Regions from separate parts of the Bradyrhizobium sp. 153 genome, predicted to be linked through region 1. Evidence: riboswitches for the same ligand, from Rfam matches in the RefSeq annotation. Region 1 holds a riboswitch; each other region holds the start of a gene.
What was found. Region 1 has a riboswitch for cobalamin ahead of IVA91_RS02840 (TonB-dependent receptor). Riboswitches for the same ligand answer to the same signal wherever they lie in the genome.
Positions count from the first base shown of each region.

Region 1 (5,430 bases):
CGGTGCAGCAGGACGATCGCACTCATCATCCGTCTAACACCTCACCATTTGAACGCCGCGGAGATTTCGTAGGTCCGCGGCGCGCCGAGCAGGATTTGGTCGGGGTAGAACGGATCGCCCCAGATCGCATACCGCTTGTCGGTTATATTGCGCACACGGAAGGTCAGGCGAGCCTGGTCGACCGCATTGAACACCGTCTTGGGAATGTCGACGAAGGCATAGACGTCGGCCACAGTGTAGGCCTTCATCGTCACCACGTTGGCATCGGTGTTGTAACGGTCGCCGACGTGACGGCCGGTGATGCCGAGCTCCACCGGCCAGGGCGTGAAGAAGCGATACGAAGCGCCGGCGTTGGCCACGATGCGCGGCACGTTCGGCGGCGTGTTGCCGGAGAATGAGCCGCCGGCAAAATTGTAGTCGGCATAGCGCGCATCGACAAAGGCGATGTTGCCCCAGAGACGCAGGGGCTCGATCGGGCGCACGGACGCCGCGAGTTCCACGCCCTTCGACTCCTGCCGTCCGGCGATATTCAACTGCATGCCGCCGGCCGCGGCGTAGACGTTCTTGCGCACAATGTCGTAGGCGGAAAAAGACCACTCCGCCCTGTTGTCCCAGAACAGATGCTTGACGCCGGTCTCATAAGTGCGCGCGGTCGTCAGTTCGAGCGGCTGGGTCGGCCCGAGCAGAAAGATGTTGTTGGCGGAGATATCAGCGCCGGTGGCGTACTGGCTGAAGAAGGTCAGGCCGGGCACGGCCTCCCAGGTGTAGCCGATGCGACCGGTGACCGGCGCCCAGTCTTTCGTGAACGGAAAGCCAGCCTTCTCCAGGCCGTTCTTATCGGTCGAGTTGCGGTCGAGCCCGATATGCTCGACGCGCAGGCCGCCGACCAGTGCGAAGGTACGTGTCAGCTTCAGCCGGTCCTCGAACGACAGCGCCTCATTGTCGATGCGCGCGGTTTGCTGCTGGATCGTGAGCGGGCCGTAAAAGCCGCGGTCGGGATTGACCAGCGAAACGGAATCGCCTGGGAAGTTTGCCGCACCCGGCCTGACGAAGTCGAGATAGCTTGACGACAACGTCGTGACCAGCCGGTTGTCGAAGCCTGCAATGTTCGTGTCCCAGATCAGGTCGGTGATGTTGCCCACCAGCCGCTGGCTGTGCGCGACATAGAAGCGTTCACGATCGACCATGTTCGTCGTGGAATTGAACGCCTCGATCTCGTTGTTGAACCAGGTCCGTTCTGCACCGTAGCCATATGCCTGGCTCTTCAGCGTCAGGTCCGGCGCGAGCTTCAGCTCGAAGCCACCGCGCAGCCACACCTCCTGGGCGGCGTTGCGATTGTCGAGGACGTTGTAATTGGTGTTGAAGGTGCGGTCGTCAATGGTGACGGCGCCGAGATTGCTTCCGTTGTAGTTGGAGACGTAATTGCCGGAGACGATCCCCGTCGTCGCGTGCGAGCCGCTGAAGGCGATCGGCACCAGCGGCGCGCCCCAATAGGCTTTGGAGCGGTCCTCCCTGTATTCGATTGCGCCCCAGATCTTGAGACTGTCCGAGATGCGGTAATTGAGCTGGCCGGACGTGCCGAACGTCTTGACGTTGGTGTCGTCGGCAAAGCCGTTGAGGGTGGAACGGCTGATGTCGACGCGATAGTCCAGGCCCTGCACGTTGGTGCTGCCACCCGAGCCATAGTGGACGCGGAACGAGTTCAGGGAATCCCAAGAGAAATCAGCCTCGTTCCGGACCGGTCCTGTATGCGGCTGCTTGGTGACGAAGTTGATGGCGCCGCCGGCAGCGCCCTCGCCTGAAATCAGCGAGGCCGGACCTTTCAGGAATTCAACGGCCTCCAGATTGGCGGTGTCTACGATCCGCGAGGTCATGTTCTGCGGACCGATCTTGATGCCGTTGTAGAGCGTGTTGATCTGGCTGTTGGTGAAGCCGCGCATGGAGAAGGCTGAAGGTTCAGCCGGATTGTCGCCGGAGGTGACGCCGACCGCGCCCTGCGCCACTTCGGAGACAGTGCGATAGCTCTGCTCGCGCATCGTCTCGGCCGAGATGACTTCGGCGGTCGCCGGCGTTTCACGCACGGTGAGGCCGAGCCGCGAGGCGCTTTCAGCCACAGCATTGCTGTTGAGCGGCGTTGGTGCCGCGGCGGCCGGCACGACAGGCTTGGGCGCTGCGGATGCAGTCGCTGGCCTGCGCGCCGTTGCACGGCGTGTGCCCTGCGCCTCCCGGCCCGCCGGCTTGGCCTGCTTGCGGGATTGGGCGGGCGACACCTCGACCGGCGGCAGCGACTCGCGGACCTGCTGCGCCCGGGCGGCAGATACATCGACGGCGGCCAGTGACGTAAGCGCCGCGGAGGCAAGCAGGAAGCGGTGCGGTCGTACAAAAAGGAGACAAGACACGGTTTTCGAAACCTCGGTATGACGTCAGTGGCACGTCACAGCGAACGAGGTCTCACCTTTGGCCTGTCAGCCCTTCGATGAAGCCGAATGTCTGTACTCCCCGACCGACATCTTCGCGTGTGACCACGGCTGACGGCAGGTCTCCTGGCTCGCGGGTCGTGACCGCTTCGTCGCCTTCCCGGGACCGAGGACCCAGTGGCTTCTGACGAAGGATTCACCGCTTACAGTTGCGGGGGCAGCCGCGGCATTGGGGACGAATTCCCCGCACCGCATTCCCTTTTCATCCCCTCTCGGGGAAACCGTCGCCAGCATCTAGGATTACGATCAAGACGGAGTCAATGTGCAAGCTGCGGCGTTATTGCCACAGCAACCAACTTCCTTGGAGACGAGCATGGAAGGCGAGACCTTCCTCTGGCTGATACGGCATGCGCCGGTCGATGGCGTCACAGGGACGATCCATGCCGCCGATGCCCCGGCCGATCTTCGCGATCGCGCGCAGCTAGAGGCACTGCGGCAGTCTCTGCCGAGAGGCGCGGCGAGCCATGCGAGCCCAGCGCGGCGCACGATCGAGACCGCGCATGCGCTGGGACTCGCGCCCGAGCTGATCCCCGAATTCGGGGAACAGGATTTCGGCGCATGGACCGGCCGTCGGCATGACGAGATCGGCGCGGCCGGGGACGAGGCCTATGCGCAATTCTGGAGCGATCCGGCGCGCGGACGTCCGCCGGGCGGCGAGAGCTTTGCGGATCAGGTCGCGCGCGTCCGGCTTGGGCTCTCGCGGATCGGCGCGGGCTCCGCAACGCTCGTCGTGCATTCCGGCACGATCCGCGCCGCGCTGTGCATCGCGCTGGATCTGACGCCGCACGCCGCCTTGCGCTTCGTGATCGATCCGCTGTCGCTCACCCGGATCGACCGGCTCGCCACTGGGTGGCGCGTCGTCTCCGTCAATCAGCGGATGGCCTGAGCCCGATCAGGCCGGGCGATCCGGCACATTGGCTTGCGCAAAAGTCGCCATCCCGTTGTGGAGCGCGCAAGCCGACCGCACCAGCGGCAACGCGATCGCAGCGCCGGAGCCCTCACCGAGCCGGAGATCGAGGCTGATCAGCGGCTGCACGTTCAGCGCACGCAGCACCAGCCGATGCCCCTGCTCCGCCGATTGATGCGACGGCAGCAGGAACGGCCGGCACGATGGGTTGATCTGCACCGCCACCAGCGCCGCGACCGACACGATGAATCCGTCGATCAATACGGGAAGGCGGCGTTGCGCCGCCGCGATGATAGCGCCGCAGATCGCCGCGATCTCGAGACCGCCGACGGCACACAAGATGTGTTCGGGCGAAGCCCCCGCAATACCGTGGCGCGCAATCGCGGCATCGATCACCCGCGCCTTGTGCGCGCGGCCGGCCGCGTCGATTCCGGTGCCGCTGCCCGCGATTTCCTCGGCGCTGATGCCGAGCAGACTCGCCGCAATGGCCGCCGAGACCGTGGTGTTGCCAATGCCCATCTCGCCGAAGATCACCAGATCAGGCCGGCCGACTTCCGCGCGCGCAACCGCGCGCTGGCCGGCCGCGAAGGCGAATGCCAGTTCCGCCGGCTCAAGTGCAGCTTCCTCGCTGAAATCGCGCGTGCCGCTCCGCGGCTTGTCGGTGACGACGCCCGCCATCTGTTCCTGCGCCAGCGTGCCGGCGTCGACCACCTCCAGGCTGGAGCCAAGCTCACGCGCCAGCACTGAGATCGCGGCGCCACCGGACGCAAAATTCGCCATCATTGCGATGGTCACAGCTTGAGGATAGGCCGACACACCCTGCGCAACGATGCCGTGATCGCCGGCGAAGACGATGATCGGCACGCGCGCGGCGCGAGGAGATTCCGTCGCTTGCAGGCCCGCAAGCTCGATCGCCAGTTGCTCAAGCCGGCCGAGCGCGCCGGTCGGTTTTGTCAACTGCGTCTGCCGCGCGATCGCTGCCTCGCGGTGCATCGCGGAGATTTCGGGACACTCTTGGTAGACCCATTCGGGGAGCATGCAGCCTCGCTTAACGCGTGCGCTTGAGAATGTAGCTGTCCATGATCCAGCCATGCCGCTCGCGCGCTTCCTGCCGAAGTGCGACGATGCGCGGGCCGACTTCGGCCAACGCGCCGGACATGACGATCTGGTTGGGCATGCCGAGATAGGCACCCCACCAGATCTGCAGACTTTCCGGAGCGAGCGACTCGAACGCCGTGCCGCCGTCGAGCATCACCGCGATGGTATCGACTCCTTGTGGCCAGCCGCCTTCGCGCAAGCGCCGCCCCGTCGTGACCAGGAATGGCTCACCGATGTCGTTGAGCGGCAGCGCATGCGCGGCGCACAGCGCCTGGATCGAAGTAATGCCGGGCACGACCTCGATCGTCGGTAACGGATCGAGCCGCCGCGCAATGCGGAGCGAGGAATCGTACAGCGAAGGATCGCCCCAGATCAGCAGCGCGACCTTGCCCTCGCCGTCGAGATGATTTGCGATGGTTTGCGACCAGGTTGCCGCCACCGCATCGTGCCAATCGTCCACGCCCTTTTGGTAGTCCGCCTCAGTCGTGTCCCGCACTGGCAAGTCGAACTCGGCGATGCGCGTGCTCGCGCTGGTGAGCACGTCCGCGCAGATCGTCCGCCTGAGATCCGCCAGATCGGATTTCGCCGGCCCCTTGCGCGGGATCAGGACGATGTCGGCAGCGTTGATGGCACGGGCCGCGGCGCGCGTGAGCTGCCCGGGATCGCCGCAACCGATGCCTATCAGGGAAAGCGTGAGCATCGCGAGCGCGAAGGGCGGCCGCACCGGCCGCCCTTCGCTTGTCTCTCAAGCGCCGTTATGCAGGCGCGGCGTGACGAGGCCGGGCGCAGTGACACCGCGCAGCGACTTCGCCAGCGCCAGCACCGCGAGATCGGCGAGCGGTTCGATCACGATGACCAGCGCATAGGATGCCGCAAACGCCGCGATGTTGGCGAGGTTGGTCGCGCCGAAGCCGGAGCCATAGAGCGCCCAGAACGCCACCCAGGCGA
Region 1 covers NZ_JADPKH010000015.1:79,069-84,498, forward strand. Annotated here, with positions in the region: gene IVA91_RS02835 (PepSY domain-containing protein) at 1-29, opposite strand, end outside; gene IVA91_RS02840 (TonB-dependent receptor) at 42-2,399, opposite strand; cobalamin riboswitch at 2,516-2,718, opposite strand; gene IVA91_RS02845 (histidine phosphatase family protein) at 2,791-3,363, shown strand; gene cobT (nicotinate-nucleotide--dimethylbenzimidazole phosphoribosyltransferase) at 3,370-4,422, opposite strand; gene cobF (precorrin-6A synthase (deacetylating)) at 4,433-5,182, opposite strand; gene IVA91_RS02860 (energy-coupling factor ABC transporter permease) at 5,228-5,430, opposite strand, start outside.

Region 2 (5,430 bases), on a different contig from region 1:
CGGTGGGTCGGATGCATGGGAGCGTCATCGCGGACGGCCTGCCAAACACCCTCTAGATTGGCCACGGCGACTCCATGCGCGACTTCGCTTCGGGGGGCTCTGTCCGGGGTGCGGAGGGGAAATCGAACGGCCTGCGCTCTCGCTAGGCGTCACAAAAACGAAATCATCACCGAGCGGAATAGCCAGCTGAATGCCCGCAGGAAAGCGAGACCCGTCCGGCGCATCGGCCGAACAACCCTGAACAGCAATGTTACACCCCATTGTTACACAGTCGGAGCCAGCGCAACACTCTGAAAGAGCATAACTTCTTTGAATTGCTGCACATCAAGAAGTTGATGATGCCCAGGAAGGACTCTGACCTCCAAGTCATCGAACGGACAGCACTCCGGCCGAACGCGCCAGTCACGGCGGTCCGCGCCATGCCTGGCGCACCAAAAAAACCGGCCTCCTCCGGAGGCCGGGCGAAAGTCACGCAGGAAGGACGCTGCTTTGCGCATCGCACCAGCTTTCGCCGGTAGGGAGGACTTACCGGCGATCGATTTTCGGCGAGGGCATTCGCCGTCAAACAAGGAGGAACGGATATCACTCCGCGTGAAATCTGGAGCCGTTTGCCTTCCGCCCCTGTCGGAAACTTCACGACTTTCCACCACTCGCCCGCTGTCCGGTTGGGACGGCAGTGCCTTGATCGAGCTGGGATCCTGCGCGCAACCGGTTTGGCTGCCGTGCCCTGAAACACAAGCGGCAGTTTGCCGTCGCGCAGCAGCATTTGGCACGTCCCCAAAACCAACAACGCTCGATTACCTCTCCCGAAGGGCGTGCCAGGGCGTGAATTTCGTATGACGTTCCGTAAGGACCGTAAAATAGATTGTTGTGATGGGACGCACACGCGATGGATAAATGAAAAATAGCGCTGTGCTTCGCGTCGGGCGATAATGTTCGGAATATGTGACCTGATCGGGCATCGCCGGCATGCTGTCCGCCGTCGGATCGAGAACCGAGCTTGTCGCCGGCTGTATGCGACGGCCTCCGCCGGCGCCGGCCGGCATTCCCAGGCACTGGGAACTTTGGGAGCTCGCAAGGACATCGTAAGCCCCCAAAGCGCGTGCATCTTATTCACAAACGCGTTGGCGAAACGCTCCGCACCATCATGGCTCAGCCCGCAACTCGCGTGCGGCGGCCACCATATTGACGAGCGCGGGACGCACCTCCTCCCAGCTTCGAGTTTTCAGTCCGCAGTCGGGATTGATCCAGAGCTGCCGATCGGAAACTCGCTGCCGCGCCAACACAATCAGCTGCTTGATTTCCGCCGCTGCGGGAATGCGCGGTGAATGAATGTCATAGACGCCGGGCCCGATCTCATTGGGATATTTGTAGCTCTTGAAGGCCTCGAGCAATTCCATCTTAGAACGGGACGTCTCGATTGAAATGACGTCAGCATCCATTGCTGCGATCGCATCGATGATTTCGTTGAACTCGGAATAGCACATGTGGGTATGGATCTGAGTTCCGTCGGCGACAGCGGACGAGCAAACGCGGAAGCTGTCCACTGCCCAATCGAGATAGTTCCTCCACTGCGATTTGCGTAGCGGCAATCCCTCCCGCAACGCAGCCTCGTCGATCTGGATCATGGTCGCTCCAGCCGCCTCAAGATCGATCACCTCATCTCGGATCGCAAGAGCGATCTGACGGCATGTCTCGCTCCGCGAGATGTCGTCGCGGACAAACGACCAGTTCAGGATCGTCACCGGTCCGGTCAGCATAGCCTTGACGGGTTTCTTGGTCAGAGACTGCGCGAAGCGCCACCATTCAACGGTCATCGGCTTCGGCCGGGAGACATCTCCGAACAGGATAGGCGGACGAACGTACCGCGACCCATAAGACTGAACCCAGCCGTGCTTGGTGAAAGCGAATCCCAACAGCTGCTCGGCAAAGTATTGAACCATGTCATTGCGCTCGAACTCACCGTGTACGAGCACGTCCAGGCCGATATCTTCCTGCCACTGCACGGTACGGGCTGTCTCCGCTTTCAGAAGCTGCTCGTACTGCGCGTCATTCAGCGCTCCCCGCGCATGAGCCGCACGCGCATTCCGGACGTCGACCGTTTGCGGGAAGGACCCGATGGTTGTCGTTGGAAACATCGGCAATGCGAACGCGACCCGCTGGACGTCGGCACGCTGGGTGAACGCACTGCGACGGCGACGCATGCTATCGTCGATCGCGGCCATTCGTCCGGCGACATTCGCATTGTGGATCTCGGGCGATGTTTCGCGGGTCACGGCTGCGTCCTCGGAAAGCGCAAGTTCATCGGCCACCTCGGCAGCATGGCCGGCCAGCGCTTTGCCCAATATCGAAAGTTCCTTGAACTTCTGAACTGAGAACGCCAGCCACGTCTTCAGATTGGGATCGAGATCGGTCTCTAGCTCAATGTCGATCGGAACATGAAGCAGCGAGCAGGAAGGAGCAATCTGAACACGGTCCCTGCACAGCTTTTTGACCAAAGGGGCAAGTTGGTCGAGCAGCGCCGCAAGATTGGAGCGCCAGACGTTGCGACCATCAACCACGCCTAGCGAGACCACGAGATCTCTGCGGGCTGTGGCGACAATTGCGTCCAACTGGTCGGGTGCCCGAATCAGATCGACATGAAGCCCGGCAACGGGCAAGGCAAGGGCTGTTTCAAGATTGTCGCCGATAGCGCCGAAATAAGTGGCCAGCATGATTTTAAGGGCCGGCACAACCTTTGCGAAATGAGCATAGGCCCGGCGGACAGCCGCCCGCGACGCTTCGTCGATGTCCATCACCAGGCATGGCTCGTCGAGCTGAACCCATTCAGCACCGCACGAGGCTAGTTCGCGGAGCACATCGACATAGACTGGGAGGAGCCTATCAAGCAGCGACAGCGGATTGAATGCGGGATTTGCGCTTTTGCCGAGCTTCAGGAAAGTGACTGGGCCAACTAGGACGGGGCGCGTTTGGTAGCCGAGGCTTTTTGCCTCCTCATATTCCTCGATCGGCTTTCGAGAGGAATACTTAAAGATCTGATCCTGGTGAAATTCCGGCACCATGTAGTGGTAGTTGGTATCGAACCACTTCGTCATTTCCTGTGCGGCTACGCCTGGCCCATGCTGAGTGTGATCACCGTCCTGAGCGCCACGTGCCATGGCGAAGTAGGTCTTGAGCGACACAGGACCTTCGGTCCAGCCGTAGACGTCGGGAATGGCTCCGACCATTACGCTGGTATCGAGCACCTGGTCGTAGAGCGAGAAGTCATTCGAAGGAATGACCGTCACACCGCAGGATTTCTGCCGTGCCCAATTAGCGGCACGAAGTCCACTCCCCGCCTCGAGGAGCTCGGCTTCGCTGGAGTTTCCCGCCCAGTAGCTCTCGAGCGCGAACTTGAGTTCGCGTCGTGGGCCGATGCGTGACGTCCCCAATGTGGCAACGGGAAGCGCAAGAATAGACATAGATCAGACCCCATAATTGGGGCAAAGGCCATGGCGGACGCATGCAGCGAATATCGCGTGAGCGACAGCTGCTTGGCGCACACCGGGACACCCCGCCCGTGGACGATATATTGTCGAGGCAGGTCTCCTGGCTCGCGGGTCGTCGCTGCTGTCCGGCCTTCCCGAAGCCGCATGGCTTCAGTGACTTCGTTGGACAGCGGCTCGCCGCTTACAGTTGCGGGGGCAGCGCCGGCATTGCACCGGCTTCCCTCTTAGCTCCGGATCAAACGAAATCCGAAGACCACGACGGCTGGCATTAGACGCACGAGGATCGATCCGTCAACCTACTAAGTGTTGCCGCGATATTGCCCAAGCGATTGCCAGCTGTACCAGGTAGGGCACAACGGTCTTACTCCCGGCCTGGTAAAAACGCGTGGATCTGTGAAGCCTCCGCTTATGAATGCGTTCGCTCAACACCCTCTTGGCGTTGTCGTGAGCTAACGCGAGCAGAACGAACGCGCTGGGCGCTTCGACATCTGCGTGATCGCGACAAGCCTGGTCTTTTCCGTCAGCAGCTTCTCGAACTCGCCCGTGAGGAAGTTGCGATCATGCTCGGCCGACATCCGCTTGAACACAGCGCCATGAGGCTCCTTAGGAATTGCCAAGGCCGGGATTGCTCCATGATCGCACGGATGATCAGGTCGGACTGCCTGTGTTCGGCGGACCCCGCGACGAGCCGCGAGCTCGATCGCCTCCGTGGCGTTGGTCAAGATGATCTCCTCGGTGCGCCAAGCACTTACGTGCTGAGCGACTTTGGCGCGCCTTCGTTGTTTCCGTCGCCGCTGGCGAGTAGTGCAGCCTGGACGTTGGCCTGCGCAACATCGCAGGAACAGTTCCGGACCTCAGGATGCACGCTGACTTGCGAAACTGGAGTAAGCGGCGAGAGCGGGGGCGGCGGGGATCCTGCTATGACCCTAGGCTCATGCACGCGTGCATGGTGACCACGGCCAAGCGGATGCCGAGCTTCTCGCACGTCTTCAGGATCTCCGGACCGATCTCGTCGCATCGAGACCGTCTCTTCGGCTTCGAAGTGACGTAGCTTTAGATATCCTGCAGAGCCCTTCGAGGGCTTCTCGGAGTCGATCGGCGCCTTAAGGTCATAACGATGTTGATCGACCTCGATCCGCCCCACGCGGTCGGCGGCCGCCACAAGCGCGACATCTACTACTTCGTTCGCGAAATCGAGCGGTGAAGCCTTCTGGACGCGGGCTGCTTATGCTGTCTTAGACGGGACACAGGTGTCAGGCACCGGACAGACCACCGCACATTGCGGCGTGTCGGAATGGCCCTCGCACTCCGTGCACTTTTTGACATCGATAACGTAAATGTCGCGCTTGAGGCTGATCGCCGCGTTGGGACACTCGAACTCACATGCCCCACAAACGGTGCATTGCGAAGCGACGATCTTGTAAGCCATGCCTTCCGACTCCTTAGGCGAGCGATGCCATTGGCGATCCCTTTCAAATGCCGTGCCAAGGACAGACGCGCTAAATGATGGGCAATTTGCCCCAAGGTGCTGTCCCGGGTCTGAGACCATGCTACATCTGCGACAGCAACGGGCCACTCAATTTCAAGCTATGCGAGCCCTCAGGCCCTACTCCGAGAGCCAGTCGCGACTCGACCGCTGGGAGCTTCCGTCGTTTGTCTGGCATGGCAGCGCGGGGCCAAGCGACGCTCGACGATTCCGAAACCGGCGGCGCGACTAAAAGCCGCGAGCCGACGCACGTCTACGCCGGATCTCGGCAAACCTCCGGTCACACACCCTGACTGGAGGTTTTGTGCAAGCCTCGCTCACGGCTGCAACGTTAACTCCGCTTTAATTGCAGTCAGCCGCATGCCTGGTGCCGAGTAGGCATGGCGGCGCGGGCGAGCGCTGGTACGCTTTGCCTGGCTCTGCTCAGCCACTCCTCATGCAACTATTTTGGACGAA
Region 2 covers NZ_JADPKH010000073.1:96,106-101,535, forward strand. Annotated here, with positions in the region: gene metE (5-methyltetrahydropteroyltriglutamate--homocysteine S-methyltransferase) at 1,146-3,461, opposite strand; cobalamin riboswitch at 3,561-3,761, opposite strand; gene IVA91_RS16560 (aminotransferase class V-fold PLP-dependent enzyme) at 3,938-4,333, opposite strand; gene IVA91_RS16565 (4Fe-4S binding protein) at 4,714-4,917, opposite strand; gene IVA91_RS16570 (EAL domain-containing response regulator) at 5,417-5,430, opposite strand, start outside.
Region 2: linked by a shared signal. The riboswitch ahead of metE (5-methyltetrahydropteroyltriglutamate--homocysteine S-methyltransferase) and the one ahead of IVA91_RS02840 (TonB-dependent receptor) in region 1 are both predicted to bind cobalamin.

Region 3 (5,430 bases), on a different contig from region 1:
GCGACGACGCGCCGGCGTCCACCCTGCGCTGGAGCAAGGGCGTCAGACGCTCGAGCGCGGCGACCTGCTCGTCCAGGATCTGGATGCGCCGCTGCAGCCCGAGCACGTTCAGGAACGCGATCGCCGTCTCGGCAAGGATCTGCAGGCGCACCGCCTTGCGTTCGATCGTGGCTCCTTCCACACCTGCCTGCCCGGCGGCGATGCGGGCCTCGCGCTTCCCGAAGAGCTCGAAGAGCTGGCTGATCTGCAGCGTCGTCTCGGCCGACTTGGTGCCGCGGTAGATACCGGATCCGAAAGAATTGTCCTGTTCGTAGGACAGTTCCGGATTGAGCAGTGCCCCCGCCTGGATGCGCTGGCCGGCGGCGATCCCGACGTCGCGCTCGGCAGCCGTCAGGCGCGGACTGGTCGCGAGCGCGCGCTGCAGCGCCGCTCCGAGGTTGAGGGTCTGCGAATGCGACACCGCGCAACCAGGGACTGACCAGCAACGCCGTCGCGCACGCGAAACGCGTGACGCACTTTGGAAACATGGTGAAAACCTGACGAAAGACGGATCTAGGGCGCGATGCGCCCAGCGGTCATTTCAGGTCAGGAATTTCGGGGGCGGTGGGTCGATTCCGGGCGGCAGACCGCGCCGAACGACCTGCAGCGTGGGTACCATCTCTATCGGGCGCATCACGGCTACCGCTGCAATCACTGGGGCCGGAACGGAGACGGAGAAGCAGCCGTGACAGTGATGGTCGGCCAAAGCGCCCTTGTCGGAATGGCCGATGCCCTTGTCGGCGAAGGAGACGACAACATTGGGCGACGAATTTGTGACATCCAGATCGCACACGCCGTGAAGCACGCCGGCGATCAGGTAGGTCGCGATCACAAATATGGTCATCGCACCGCGCAGCGAGCGCGGCAGGATACGGCCAAATCTGAAGGAAAGGGTCACTCGGGGTTCCGATCGATCGGGCGATGACCGGTACCATGCACTAGGCCGGGGTGTCGATCCGCAACAGTGTTACATCATTATGATCCGGGAACCGGGGGCTCAAGTCACGGGAGGGAACGCTTGACGGAATAGGCGGCAGCTCTGAGCTCCAGCTGCCTCGCGCACGGCAAGGGTGCCAAATAGTCCGAGAGGCTCGCGCGAAGCGTGGATCGATGCTGCATGCTCCCTCCTGTCGTGTATCGTGTCTGCTTGATGAAGTCGGCGATGCGGTCGGCCACGTCTTCCGCGGAAGAAATGATGTTGACCCGGCCGCCGCTCGAATCGACGGCGGTCCACTCAGGTCGATCCAGCGCCCGATCGTTCTACGTCGACAATGGAAAGCAGTTGCCGCTTTGGAAGGACTTGCCTCATTTCACGTACTGGCTGATCCCGATAGCTGTCGGGGTACCGTTCATCGTTCGTTCACTTCTATGGGCCCCGTTAGCGCGAGCTCGCGGCGGAATTCCCACGTGATTAGGGCAAGAGCGACGGCGCAGCAATTGAGGTCCGGACCCCAACGCCGATCGCGTTATCCTCGCGCGAAAGCCCGTGCACTCATCGGCACACGCAGGAAATCGGCAAACTACCCGCAGCAAGCTCCCTTGCCATTCTCTTGGATCGGTGGGCAAGGCACGGTGCCATAGGAGCAGAACACGCAGCAATTGCCCGATTTAGGCTTCAGCCGGGTGCCGCATCCGCGGCAATCGTAAAAGAATTGGCAAGCGTCGGTCGGCATCGTCTCAATGGATCGATGGCCGCATGACGGGCAAATGAGAGTGGATTCGACGTGCATGCCCTCTAACGTAGCATCGCGCGAGCCAGTTTCCAACGATCATCGCCTGGTTGATCCCGGAGGGCACCTTAACGGCAACGATACGAAGGATACGTGCGGAGCTTTGAACGGCATTGGAGTTGTCACCGACGTCGAACGTAGTGTGCGTCGTGATCGCGACCTCGTCGGCCTGTGCGCAAGCAGTAGACCTCACCACGCTCACCGCTGCAACCAATTCATAAGGGATCGACGCGTGATCTGACATGCCATCTCCCGCGGTGTCGAATCCTCGACTTGGCCTGATGATCGGCGCCACGCGCTGACTTCTGCCGCAGCGAAACATCCAATTGACAGCCGTTTGCAAATAAAACTAGGGTGACAACGACGGTTCTCCTTCGGGAGATCAATAGGGAATACGGTGCGGGGATCCCCCAACGCCGTGGCTGCCCCCGCAACTGTAAGCGGTGAGCCTTCGCCAAACGCCACTGGGCCTGCGGACCTGGGAAGGCGGCGAGAGGTAACGACCCGCGAGCCAGGAGACCTGCCGTCAGTCGTGGTCACACGCGAGCACATTGGGCGGGGTGTCCTGGTGGGTGTTGGGGCTGCCTTCTTCTTGAGGCAGCGGCCAAGCTGCGTTCGCGGTGACGTGCCACGTTATCGCGAGTCTGTTGATGACCTCCCGTACAATCTTCGCGCCGCGGTATCGCCGCGCGATTCTGCGCTCAGCTGCATTCTCCTGCCTGGTTTTGTCGACCGACGGCTGGGCACAGTCCGAAAGGACGGTCCAGACGCTCGACCCCGTTGTGGTGCAGTCGCCGGCAACGTCGCCGAGGGCCCAAAGCACCCGACGCAGTTCTGCGACCGCCAGCGCCGCGCGTTTGCGCCAGCAGCGCAACATAGCTGTCAATACCGGTACACAGGTTGCCGCGCCGACTGGTCCTGTCTTCGCCGCACCGACGCTCAACCTCACCGGCGCGAGCACGGCCGGCAGCCGGCTCGGCCTGACGCGACTGCAGACGCCAGCCAGCGTGGAGGTGATCTCCGCTGAAACCATCGCCGAACGCGGCCAGCAGAACATCCTCGACGCGGTGACGCAAAACGCCACCGGCTTCACGGCGAGCCCGGCACCGGGCAATGGCGGCGTCTCGTTCAATACCCGCGGCTTCACGGGCCTTGGCTCCGTCATGACGCTGTATGACGGCACCCAGCTCTATATCGGCGCCGGGACGGTGGCCTTTCCGTTCGACACCTGGTCGACCGAGCGCATCGAGGTGCTGCGCGGCCCTGCGTCGGTGATGTACGGCGCGGGCGCGGTCGGCGGCGCCATCAACGTGGTTTCAAAACTGCCATTGTGGGTCCCTCGCAATCAGGCCGAGATGTCGCTGGACAGCAACATGACCCGGCGAATTGCGGTGGACAGTGGCGGTCCGGTCAGCAAGGACGTCGCCTATCGGATCACCGCCTCCGGCAACATGTCGGATGGCTGGGTCGATCGCGACGACACCTCGAACGTCGCGCTTCATGCCGTGATCCAGATCAAGCAGAACGACGACGTCACCTGGACACTGTCCACGGACTACGGTGACCGCAACCCGTCGCGCTACTTCGGCACGCCGCTGATCAACGGCAGGCTCGATGAATCTCTCCGCTTCTAGAATTACAACGTCAGCGACAGCCACATCCGCTACCAGGATAGCTGGAACCAGGTGAAAACTGAATGGCAGGTGGCCGATGGAATTTCGGTTCAGAACACGCTTTACTATCTGAACTCCAAGCGACATTGGAAGGACGTCGAAAGCTACGCCTATAACCCCGCCACCGGCCTGATCAACCGCAGCAGCTATATCGAGATTTTTCACGATCAGCAGCAGGTCGGCAATCGCATGGATGCGAAATTCCGCGGACATGTCCTTGGCATGGCCAATGAGTTCGTCGCAGGTTTCGACGTCAACAGCATCAATTTTACCCACACCAACAATTCACCTTACGGCGGCTCGTCGTCCGTCAACCCATTCAGTTTCGCTCCAGGCGTATTCAACAGCCCGAACCCCACAGTTCCCGGCTATGGCAGCGTAACCAACCAGTACGCGCTGTTTGCCGAGAACAGGCTGTCGGTCACCGAGCAACTGTCCTTGATTGCCGGCATACGTCAGGATGAACCGACAATCGCGCGCACCGACTATGTCTCGCCCGCCAACAGCTTCGAGAAATCGTTCTCTTCGACGACCTGGCGCGCCGGCGCCGTCTATGCACCGGTCAAGGATCTCGCTTTCTATGCCCAATATGCCACCGCGGCCGACCCGGTCGGAGGGCTCGTCTCACTGTCCTCCGCAAACAAGAACTTCGACCTGGCGACCGGCAAGCAGGTCGAAATCGGTGTCAAGCAATCGTTCTGGGGCGGCCGCGGCGAATGGACCCTGGCCGGCTATGAGATCGTGAAGAACAACCTGCTGGCACGCGATCCCAACATTCCGTCGCTGACCGTCCAGGTCGGCCAGCAGTCATCGCGCGGCGTCGAAGCGTCAGTCGGTTTCCTGCTCGATCATTGCTTGCGCATAGATGCCAATACCGCCTTCCTGCGCGCGAAATACGATGACTTCGTGCAGGCGGTGGGCGGCGGAAGCGTGAACTATGCCGGCAACGTACCGGTCAATGTGCCGCAGAACGTCTCCAATATCTGGGCGACCTGGGCCTTCGCACCGAACTGGTCGGCCAACGCAGGCGTGCAGATCGTCGGCAAGACCTATGCCGACAACGCCAACACGGTGACGCGCCCGGCCTACAACATTGTCAATGCCGGCGTGCAGTGGAAGCCCGACCTCAACACCACCGTGTCGTTCCGCATCTACAATCTCTTCGACGAGATCTACACGACGTCGGGCGGCACTACTCAGTGGCTGCTCGGCATGCCACGCACGGCGCAGCTCGCGGTCAACGTGAAGTTCTGAGCGTGTCACGGACCCTCAAACGCACACTCCGGCGGTGGCTGTACATCGGCCACCGCTGGGTCGGTATCGTCACCTGCCTGTTCTTCGCCATGTGGTTCATCTCCGGCGTGGTGATGATGTACGTGGCTTTTCCCGGCCTTTCCGACAAGGAAAGGCTGGCAGCGCTCCCTGATGTCCAATGGGAGAAGGTGGCGCTGTCGCCGGACGACGTGATGAAAGCCGCAGGCGCGACGCGCTATCCGCGCGACCTCCGGCTTTCGATGCTGGCCGACGAGCCGGTGTATCGGATCACCGGCTGGGACGGCAAGCGACAGGCGATCTCTGCAGCCGATGGCCGGATCATCACCGGCGTCTCCGAACAGCAGGCGCTCGCGGTCGCACAACATCATCCCGCGAGCAGATCACCGCAACTCGAAGACATCATCGATCGCGACCAATGGAGCGTAACGGCCCGTTACGATCCGCTGCGGCCGCTTTACCTCATTGCGCTCGGCGACGATGCGGGTACCAGGCTCTATGTCTCCTCGCGCTCCGGCGAGATCGCGCTCGACACCAACCACACCGAACGGGTCTGGAACTGCCTCGGCTCGATCCCGCACTGGATCTATCCGACCGTGCTGCGCAAAGATGGGCCGCTGTGGCGGCTGGTCGTGCTCTGGATCTCCGGTATCTGCCTGATCATCGGCGTCACCGGCATCTGGATCGGGATCCTTCGCGTACGCCTGAAGCGGCGC
Region 3 covers NZ_JADPKH010000120.1:309,287-314,716, forward strand. Annotated here, with positions in the region: partial or broken gene ihpA (divalent metal ion exporter subunit IhpA) at 1-527, opposite strand, end outside; gene IVA91_RS29285 (hypothetical protein) at 581-937, opposite strand; gene IVA91_RS29290 (GDCCVxC domain-containing (seleno)protein) at 1,560-1,769, opposite strand; cobalamin riboswitch at 2,117-2,312, shown strand; gene IVA91_RS29295 (TonB-dependent receptor plug domain-containing protein) at 2,420-3,403, shown strand; gene IVA91_RS29300 (TonB-dependent receptor) at 3,455-4,696, shown strand; gene IVA91_RS29305 (PepSY domain-containing protein) at 4,642-5,430, shown strand, end outside.
Region 3: linked by a shared signal. The riboswitch ahead of IVA91_RS29295 (TonB-dependent receptor plug domain-containing protein) and the one ahead of IVA91_RS02840 (TonB-dependent receptor) in region 1 are both predicted to bind cobalamin.